2 regions of the Bradyrhizobium sp. WYCCWR 13022 genome follow, and region 1 is predicted to be linked to the other one. Evidence: predicted binding sites of a transcription regulator. Region 1 holds the regulator's gene; the other holds the start of a gene.
The links. Region 1 encodes LexA, which represses DNA repair genes until DNA is damaged. Its sites were predicted from a motif close to TGTTCNNNNTGTGTTCNG; they were not measured.
Positions count from the first base shown of each region.

Region 2: the regulator LexA is predicted to act here: its motif matches at 1,661-1,678, upstream of QY049_RS01905 (single-stranded DNA-binding protein).

Region 1 covers NZ_JAUIZJ010000002.1:90,724-94,895, forward strand. Annotated here, with positions in the region: gene QY049_RS01375 (ComEC/Rec2 family competence protein) at 1-1,515, shown strand, start outside; gene QY049_RS01380 (hypothetical protein) at 1,526-1,960, opposite strand; gene QY049_RS01385 (hypothetical protein) at 2,154-2,357, opposite strand; gene lexA (transcriptional repressor LexA) at 2,541-3,242, opposite strand; gene glp (gephyrin-like molybdotransferase Glp) at 3,419-4,172, opposite strand, start outside.
Region 2 covers NZ_JAUIZJ010000002.1:196,316-200,487, reverse strand. Annotated here, with positions in the region: gene gyrA (DNA gyrase subunit A) at 1-260, opposite strand, end outside; partial or broken gene QY049_RS01910 (DUF2306 domain-containing protein) at 429-766, opposite strand; gene QY049_RS01905 (single-stranded DNA-binding protein) at 1,019-1,516, opposite strand; gene QY049_RS01900 (outer membrane protein) at 1,942-2,712, shown strand; gene QY049_RS01895 (outer membrane protein) at 2,948-3,625, shown strand; gene uvrA (excinuclease ABC subunit UvrA) at 3,898-4,172, shown strand, end outside.

The sequences.
Region 1 (4,172 bases):
ATCGACGCGCGCATCCGCGCCGTACTCGACGGCGACAACCGCGCGATTGCGACTGCGCTTCTGACCGGCCGCCGCGATGCGATCACGACGCCCGTCAACGACGCGATGTTTATCTCCGGCCTCGGCCACGTGCTGTCGATCTCCGGCTACCACATGGCTGTCGTCGCCGGTGTCGTCTTCTTCGCGGTTCGCGCACTGCTCGCGCTGATCCCCGGGCTGGCGGCGGGATTTCCCATCAAGAAATGGTCGGCCGCCGCGGCCCTGGTCGCTTCTGCTTTCTATTTGCTGCTCTCGGGCGCTGAAGTCGCAACCCAACGATCGTTCTTCATGACTGCCGTGGTGCTGATCGCGGTGATCGTCGATCGCCGCGCCGTCACCTTCCGCACGCTGGCGGTCGCGGCGCTGATCGTGCTGGCGGTGGCGCCGGAGGCGCTCGTGCATCCGAGCTTTCAAATGTCCTTCGCCGCGACGCTCGGGCTGGTGGCCCTGGTGCAGATCGGCATGCCGAACCTGTTTGCCTCACCTGACCACTCGGCGACCGCGCGCATCGCGCTGTGGGGCGGCCGCGAGATCGCGATGCTGTTCATGGCCTCGATGATCGCCGGGTTTGCAACCACGCCTTATGCCGCCTTCCATTTCCATCGCGTCACGCCCTACGGCGTGCTCGCCAATCTCGGCGCGATGCCGGTGGTCTCGGCGCTGGTGATGCCCGCGGGGCTGCTGGGATTGCTCGCGGCTCCCTTCGGACTCGACGGTGTGTTCTGGTGGTTGATGGGGATCGGCATCGACTGGATGGTGGCGGTGTCGCGCTGGGTGGCCGCACTGCCCGGAGCGATCGGCCATGTCGCCGCCTTCGGCACTGCGCCGTTGATTGCGGCGAGCCTCGGCCTGATCCTGATGGGCCTGTTGCGCACGCCGCTGCGCTGGTCGGGTGCTTGCGTGCTCGTGGCTGCGACCGTCTGGGGGCTGTCGGTCCGGCAACCCGATATCCTGATTGCCGCTGACGGCCAGAACGTCGCAGTGCGAGGCAGGGATGGGCAACTGCACGTGATCAGAATGAAGAAGGACAATTTTCTGCTCAAGGAGTGGCTTGCCGCCGATGCTGACCCGCGCGACGCGGCCAGCGCCTCGCTTGGTGACGGCGTGTCATGCGACGACGCCGGCTGCGTGACGACGCTCGCCGACGGTCGCATGATTGCGCTGTCGATACGCATCGACGCGCTGGCCGACGATTGCAGTCGTGCCGCGCTGGTGGTGACGACCAGGCCTACGGCGCCGGATTGCGCCGCGATGGTGGTCGATCGACCGCGTCTCGCGCACCAGGGCGCGCTGGCGCTCACGCAGCGCGGTGACGGTTTTGCGATTCAGGCTGTGAGGGGAAGGGGCGCAAACCGCCCCTGGTCGCCGGCGGCGACCGGCGATGGAGACTTCGAGCAGACCCTCATGCCAAGGTCGGTAGCTCCACGCTCCCGGGACGTAACACCGTCGGAGGCCGACCTTCAGGCTGAGGAGTAAGATCGACCTTTCAGCCGATCGGCAGCCGCGGCGTCGTGGTGCGGCTGTCAGCGATCCCTTGCGGCTTCTGCTCGCGCTCGCCGAGCGGCTGGGTCACGGGCAGTTGCAGCACGGTTGCGCGCTGACCTTCGACGAGCTGCGTCACCAGCACGTATTTGCCATCGGGGAATTCGATCGCATCGTGATGACGATCGGGAATGTGCGGATCGACCTTGCCGAACTTGCCGACGCGCGAGTTGACGGTGCGCGTCCAGATCCACCTGTTATCGTAACGGACGTTGTCGGCGAACGCGAGCTCCGTTCCCGGCAGCAGGCAGACCGCGACCGACATGTCGGCTTCGGAGGCGAAGCCGCGCGTCGAGGTACCGCGAAATGTTGTCGTGACGATCGTCTCGCCGACTTCTGCGGGACGTGTCGCGACGGCATGCAGGCTATAGTCACACATCGGGTGCTCCTCATCAGGGATAGTAACCCGCGCCTCTGGCCTGGAGGCGCAGGCCTCTATCAGAGTGGAAGCCTGCAAGACTCCGCTCGGTTGTAGGCAAATCTGCGGCCCGGATACGCAAGCCGCAATCACAATATCTTTCCCGAACCGCTAGGAACAAAGCCTGCTTCCGTGCATTCGGCGACCGTCGCCGTCAGCGTCCGGCCGGTGCCGACCAGCCCGAATATGGCCAGGCCGGCCGCGAGGATTGCTCGACGGTATTATGCGCATCACGCAATTGCGCGCTCGTCGCCTGCGGTGCCTTGCGGGCGCGATGTTGCGGCTGCGCAGCGAGGGCTTGTGACGCCGATGCTGCAATCAGCGCCATCGTGACGGTGCTCAGGAAGATCTTGCGCATGGTTGTCTCCTCGGTCGCCTGGAGGCTTATGAAGCGATGCGTGCTTCGTCGCGGCGTGCCGAGGATGTAGTGCTGGAGAGGGGGCCGGATAATCTGTGCAAAACCAGAAAGACCATCCGGCCGGAGCGGACAATCGTCCGCTCCGATCGTTGATTGCGCGTGAGCGCTCAGGTCGTCCGGCGCTCAGTACTTCCGATACAGTCCGATCAGCTTGCCCTGGATCTTGACCCGGTTGGGCGGGAGGATGCGGACCTCGTAGGCCGCGTTGGCCGGCTCCAGCGCGATCGAGGCGCCGCGGCGGCGGAAGCGCTTCAAGGTGGCTTCCTCGTCGTCGATCAGCGCGACCACGATATCGCCGGTGTCGCAGCTCTCGTTGCGCTGGATCAGCGCCATGTCGCCGTCGAGAATGCCGGCGTCGACCATGGAATCGCCGCGCACTTCGAGCGCGTAGTGCTCGCCAGCGCCCAGCATGTCAGGGGGGACGCTGATGGTGTGGCTGCGGGTCTGCAGCGCCTCGATGGGCGTGCCGGCTGCGATCCGGCCCATGACGGGCACCGCGACCGGACGCTCGCCCTCGTCGGCGGGCGGGCTCGATGTCGTGCGCACCTTGCCGAGATTGCCTTCGATGACGCTTGGCGTGAAGCCGCGGCGGCTACCGGCGGCGGCTTGGAGCTCCGGCAGCTTGATCACCTCGATGGCGCGGGCCCGGTTGGGCAGGCGGCGGATGAAGCCACGCTCCTCGAGCGCCGTGATCAGGCGGTGGATGCCCGACTTCGAGCGCAGATCGAGCGCGTCCTTCATCTCGTCGAAGGAGGGCGGCACGCCGCTTTCCTTCAGCCGCTCGCTGATGAACCGCAGGAGCTCGTATTGTTTGCGCGTTAACATCTCGACCAAAATCCCCCTGACGATGTCGTTCGATTCCGAGACGCTGAATTCAGCAATAAGCCGCTACATGCTCGAAACAAATCATGAACGGACACTATATGTTCGATACATGTTCCGCAACTGCTTAATTTACCGTGAACGCGGCAAAGTTCGCGGAACGGTTGCGAACGATGCGCTCAGGCGGGCAGTCGCAACACCTCGCAGGGCGCTCCCGCTTCGGCCTTCGGTGCGAATGGCGGACGCACGAGAAGTGCCTGTGCCGCAGCGAGATTCGCAAGCAGCGAGGAGTCCTGGTGATTGACGGGAAGGGCGACGAGCGTGCCGTCGTCACGCTCGTCGAGACGCGCACGCAGATAATCCTCGCGCTGGTCATTGGCGCCGACGTCGCGGCCGAGCACGGCGCGTTCGCGGCGATGATGGACAACCGAACGGCCGGACAAAGCGCGAATCAGCGGGACCATGAAGAGGAAACCGCACACGTAGGACGACACGGGATTGCCGGGCAGGCCGATCACGCGCATCGCTCCGAGCTGTCCGTTCATCATCGGCTTGCCCGGCCGCATTGCGATCTTCCAGAACGCCATCGCAGTGCCTTCGTCCCGGAGGGCCTGCTGCACCAGATCGTGGTCGCCGACCGAGGCGCCGCCCGTCGTGATCAGGATGTCGGCGCTGGATTCTCGCGCGCGGCGGATACCGGCGCTGGTGGCGGCAAGCGTATCTGCGGCAACGCCGAGGTCGATGGTGTCGGCGCCCTCGCTGCGGGCGAGCGCGTGCAGGGCGTAGCCGTTGGAATAGACGATCTGGCCATGACCGGGCGTCGATCCCGGCATCACCAGTTCGTCGCCGGTCGCGAGGATCGCGACTTTCGGACGGCGGCACACCGCGAGCTGCGGGTGGTTCATGCCGGCGGCAAGTGCAAGGTCCCGCTCG
Region 2 (4,172 bases), 110 kb from region 1:
TATTGGCCCATGACGTTGCCGACGATACCGGCCGACTTCTTGTGCTTCTTGTCGGGCGTGTAGCCTTCCTCGTTCATCGAGAACAGGATGCGGCGATGAACCGGCTTCAACCCGTCGCGCGCATCGGGCAGCGCGCGCGACACGATCACGCTCATGGCGTAATCGAGATAGGACTTCTTCATCTCCTCGTAGATCGAAACGGGGCGAATGTCCGAGGGTTGCGCCGGCTGGTCGCCGGGCTTGTTGTCGTCGTCAGCCAAGGGGGAATCCGGTGAAATTTTATCTGGGAATCATATAGCGCATCGAGGCCCTGATAACCACCCTTGCAAGGGTCGAGACAGCGCTTTTTCCGACTGTTTTTCCAGAGACTTAGACCTTGTCCACCACCATCGGGAACGGGGCCCGCACGAGCCGGGCGGAACTGCCCGTTACGCCCCGAAAAACACGCTGTGCATGATGCGCCCGGGCAGCAGCGTGAACAGGCCCGCCACCACCAGCGCGCCGGTGAAAATGAAGATCATGCTCCACCGGTGAGCGACGACGCGATGCGTGTGCGCCCGCCATACCGCAAGCGGCAGCATCACCAGCGTGAAGATCGACAGCAGATGGATCGGGCTGAACGGCCCGACCAGGCGATCTGGTGGATCCAGAACGACGAGACCGCTACCAGGGCCATCAGCGCCACCCAGATCCAGCCGATCGTCCGGTGTGGCAGCGTACCCTTGGGGGCGGCGAACTGAACGATGCCGAGCACGAAGGCCGCCATCGCCGCGAAGGCGTGCAGCGGGATCGCCGGAGCAGCGTCAAGCAGCGGCGGGGCTCATGTGACGCGTCCCTTCGGCCGGGATCCCATGTGAATATGATTAACATTAAGTTAATACCATTCACATCATGGCCCGTCAAAGGCTTCAGGCAGCACATGAGGCCGGCCCGGAAAACCGAGCTCAGCCCGTAAATTGGTAGGAAATCCTGACGCTCTACGCGAGCGCAGCAAAGTTGGAAACGAAACTTGCCCGCCTCAGAACGGGATGTCGTCGTCCATGTCGTTGTTGCGGCCACCGCCGCCGGCGGCAACCGGGCGGCGCGGTGCGCTGCTGACGGGACCCGAGGAGCCGAAATCGCCGCCCGGCTCGTCGCCGAAGCTGCCGCCTCCTCCGCCGCCGCCGCGGCCGTCGAGCATCGTCAGCGTCGAGTTGAAGCCCTGGAGCACGACCTCGGTGGAGTACTTCTCCACGCCGCTCTGATCAGTCCATTTGCGGGTCTGAAGCGCGCCCTCGATGTACACCTTGGCGCCCTTCTTCAGATACTGCTCGGCGACCTTGCACAGCCCTTCGTTGAAGATCACGACACGGTGCCACTCGGTCTTTTCCTTGCGCTCGCCGCTGTTCTTGTCGCGCCAGGTCTCGGAGGTCGCGATGCTCAGATTCGCGATCGGCCGCCCGTCCTGGGTGCGGCGGATTTCCGGATCCTTGCCGAGATTTCCAACCAGAATGACCTTGTTGACGCTTCCCGCCATCGCCGCTCTCCACTCCAAATGCCACTGAATTTCGAAAAAGGCGCGCCCGCGCTGCCGCCCGTTGGGCCGACCCTATACGCTTACAAGGGCCGATCGGCCCGTCACGCCCTCGGTTATCCCCACATATAGCACCGGCCAGACATTTGTTCCAGATTTGTTCCCATCGAAATTGATGCGACCGAAGCGTGCATACGAACACCCTGCCCCGCTATGCACGCCGTCATGAATTGGAACCGAACAGAGCCGGAAAACGCTTAACATTCATCAGGTTAAGCGCATGTCAGTTGCCCGCCGACTGTTGCATTCCAGAGACGGACTCGGGCGTTCGATTGGATTACGGTTTTCTCGGAATTGGTTCTGATGGGCGTCGCGCCTGATGGGCCGCTTCGGGGACATCTGAAGCGGACGACACTGGGGAGACTGCAATGAAGAAAATTCTATTCGGTACAATTGGTATTGTTGCAATGGGCCTGTCTGCACCCGCGAGTGCAGCAGATCTTGCGGCTCGTCCCTACACCAAGGCGCCGCCGCCGATGATCGCCACCATCTACGACTGGAGCGGCTTCTACATCGGCATCAACGGCGGCGGCGGATCGAGCCACAAATGCTGGGACAACGTCGTTCTCGGCGGCGGCGCATTCGTGGGCGGCGAAGGCTGCCACAACGCCACCGGTGGCACGGTCGGCGGCCAGGTCGGCTATCGCTGGCAATCGGCCAGCTGGGTGTTCGGCCTCGAAGGCCAGGGCAACTGGGCCGACTTCTCCGGCGACAATGTCAGCAATTTCTTCCTGGCGCAGCGTAACCGCTCGCGGATCGACGCCTTCGGCCTGTTCACAGGCCAGATCGGCTATGCCTGGAACAACGTGCTGTTTTACGTGAAGGGCGGCGGCGCCGTAGTCGCGGACAAGTTCGACATCTACACGGCGCCCGGCTTCGTCGGTGCAGGCACCCTGCTCGCCTCAACCAGCGACACCCGCTGGGGCGGCACGGTCGGGGCCGGCCTCGAATTCGGCTTCGCGCCCAACTGGACGGTCGGCGTCGAGTACGATCACATCTTCCTCGGCAACCGGACGCTCACGCTCAACGCGCCCGTCGGCGGCGGCGCATTCCAGACCGACCGGATCAGCCAGGACGTCGACATGGGCCTCGTCCGCCTCAACTATCGCTGGGGCGGCCCCATCATCGCGAAGTACTGATCTTCCTGAAATCATTCGGGAATCGGAGGCCGGCCTCGTGCCGGCCTTTTTGTTGCCTGTTCCCGATGGGGAACTATAGGTCAGTGAGTATTACATTTTGTATTCGTTGTGACTTTTGAGAGACACAACTTACAGCTTCAGTGGTGTAAGCACGACATCAGTTGGACCAACGCGTCCGCTGTGCTTCCGACGCACGGAAGACAACAACAGAAACTGGGACTGGGATTACTTGAACATGAAAAAGATTTTGTTGGCTTCGGCCGCTCTGATCGCCCTCACCGGCGCCGCTTCGGCTGCCGACCTGGCGGCTCGCCCCTACACCAAGGCTCCGGTCGCGATGGCCTCGGTCTACAACTGGACCGGCTTCTATCTCGGTATCGTCGGCGGCGGCGCCTGGGAAGCCGCCTCTGGCGACCCGAAGATGAAGGGTGGCTTCGTCGGCGGCACCGCTGGCTACAACTGGCAGACCGGCAACGTCGTGTTCGGTATCGAGGCCGATGGCACCTGGGCCGACGTCAGCGCCTCCGCCGCAGCCACTGTTCCCGGCTTTGGCGTCGTGAGCGTGAGCTCGAAGACCGACGCGATGGGCACCGTCCGCGGCCGCATCGGCTATGCCGTCAACAACGTCCTGTTCTACGGCACCGGCGGCTACGCCTGGATCGACAACAAGATCAGCCTCTCCGCACTCGGCGTGTCCGTGTCGGACAGCAAGTGGCACTCTGGCTGGACCGTCGGCGCCGGCGTCGAGGCGTTCTTCGCTCCGCAGTGGTCGGTCAAGGGCGAGTACCTGTATCGCAGCCTTGGCGGCGAGACCTACTTCACGGGCGCTCTGCCCACCGGCACGGTCAACTTCCACACCGTGCAGGTCGGCGTGAACTATCACTTCAACGGCCCGGTCGTCGCCAAGTATTGATCTGAAGATCGCGACCGACGTCTCATCGTCACGAAAGGCCGGCCTCGCGCCGGCCTTTTTGTTGTTCCTTCCGTCCCGATCTCCAGGCGCTGCTGCCAAGTCCCGCCAGCGCACCAACAATCCGTTGACGATTCGCAAGTCCCTCTGGAAATCCGTCTCCGTTCTTCCTACGTTCGCCCACATACCCATTGGCGCCGATCCCGGTTCCGGGCGAAGCGCGCCCGAACGTTGGCGCGGTCGCTCGCTCGTGGGATTCCTTGAGGGCAACGCGGATGGATGAAGTGATCAAGGCGAAGCGCCAACAGCAGAACGCGGGATCACACCTGCGCGCAATTACGATCCGTGGCGCGCGCGAGCACAACCTCAAGAACATCGACGTCGAGATTCCCCGCGACAAGCTCGTGGTGTTCACCGGGCTATCGGGCTCCGGCAAATCCTCGCTCGCCTTCGACACCATCTACGCCGAAGGCCAGCGCCGCTACGTCGAGTCGCTCTCGGCCTATGCGCGCCAGTTCCTGGAGATGATGCAGAAGCCCGACGTCGACCA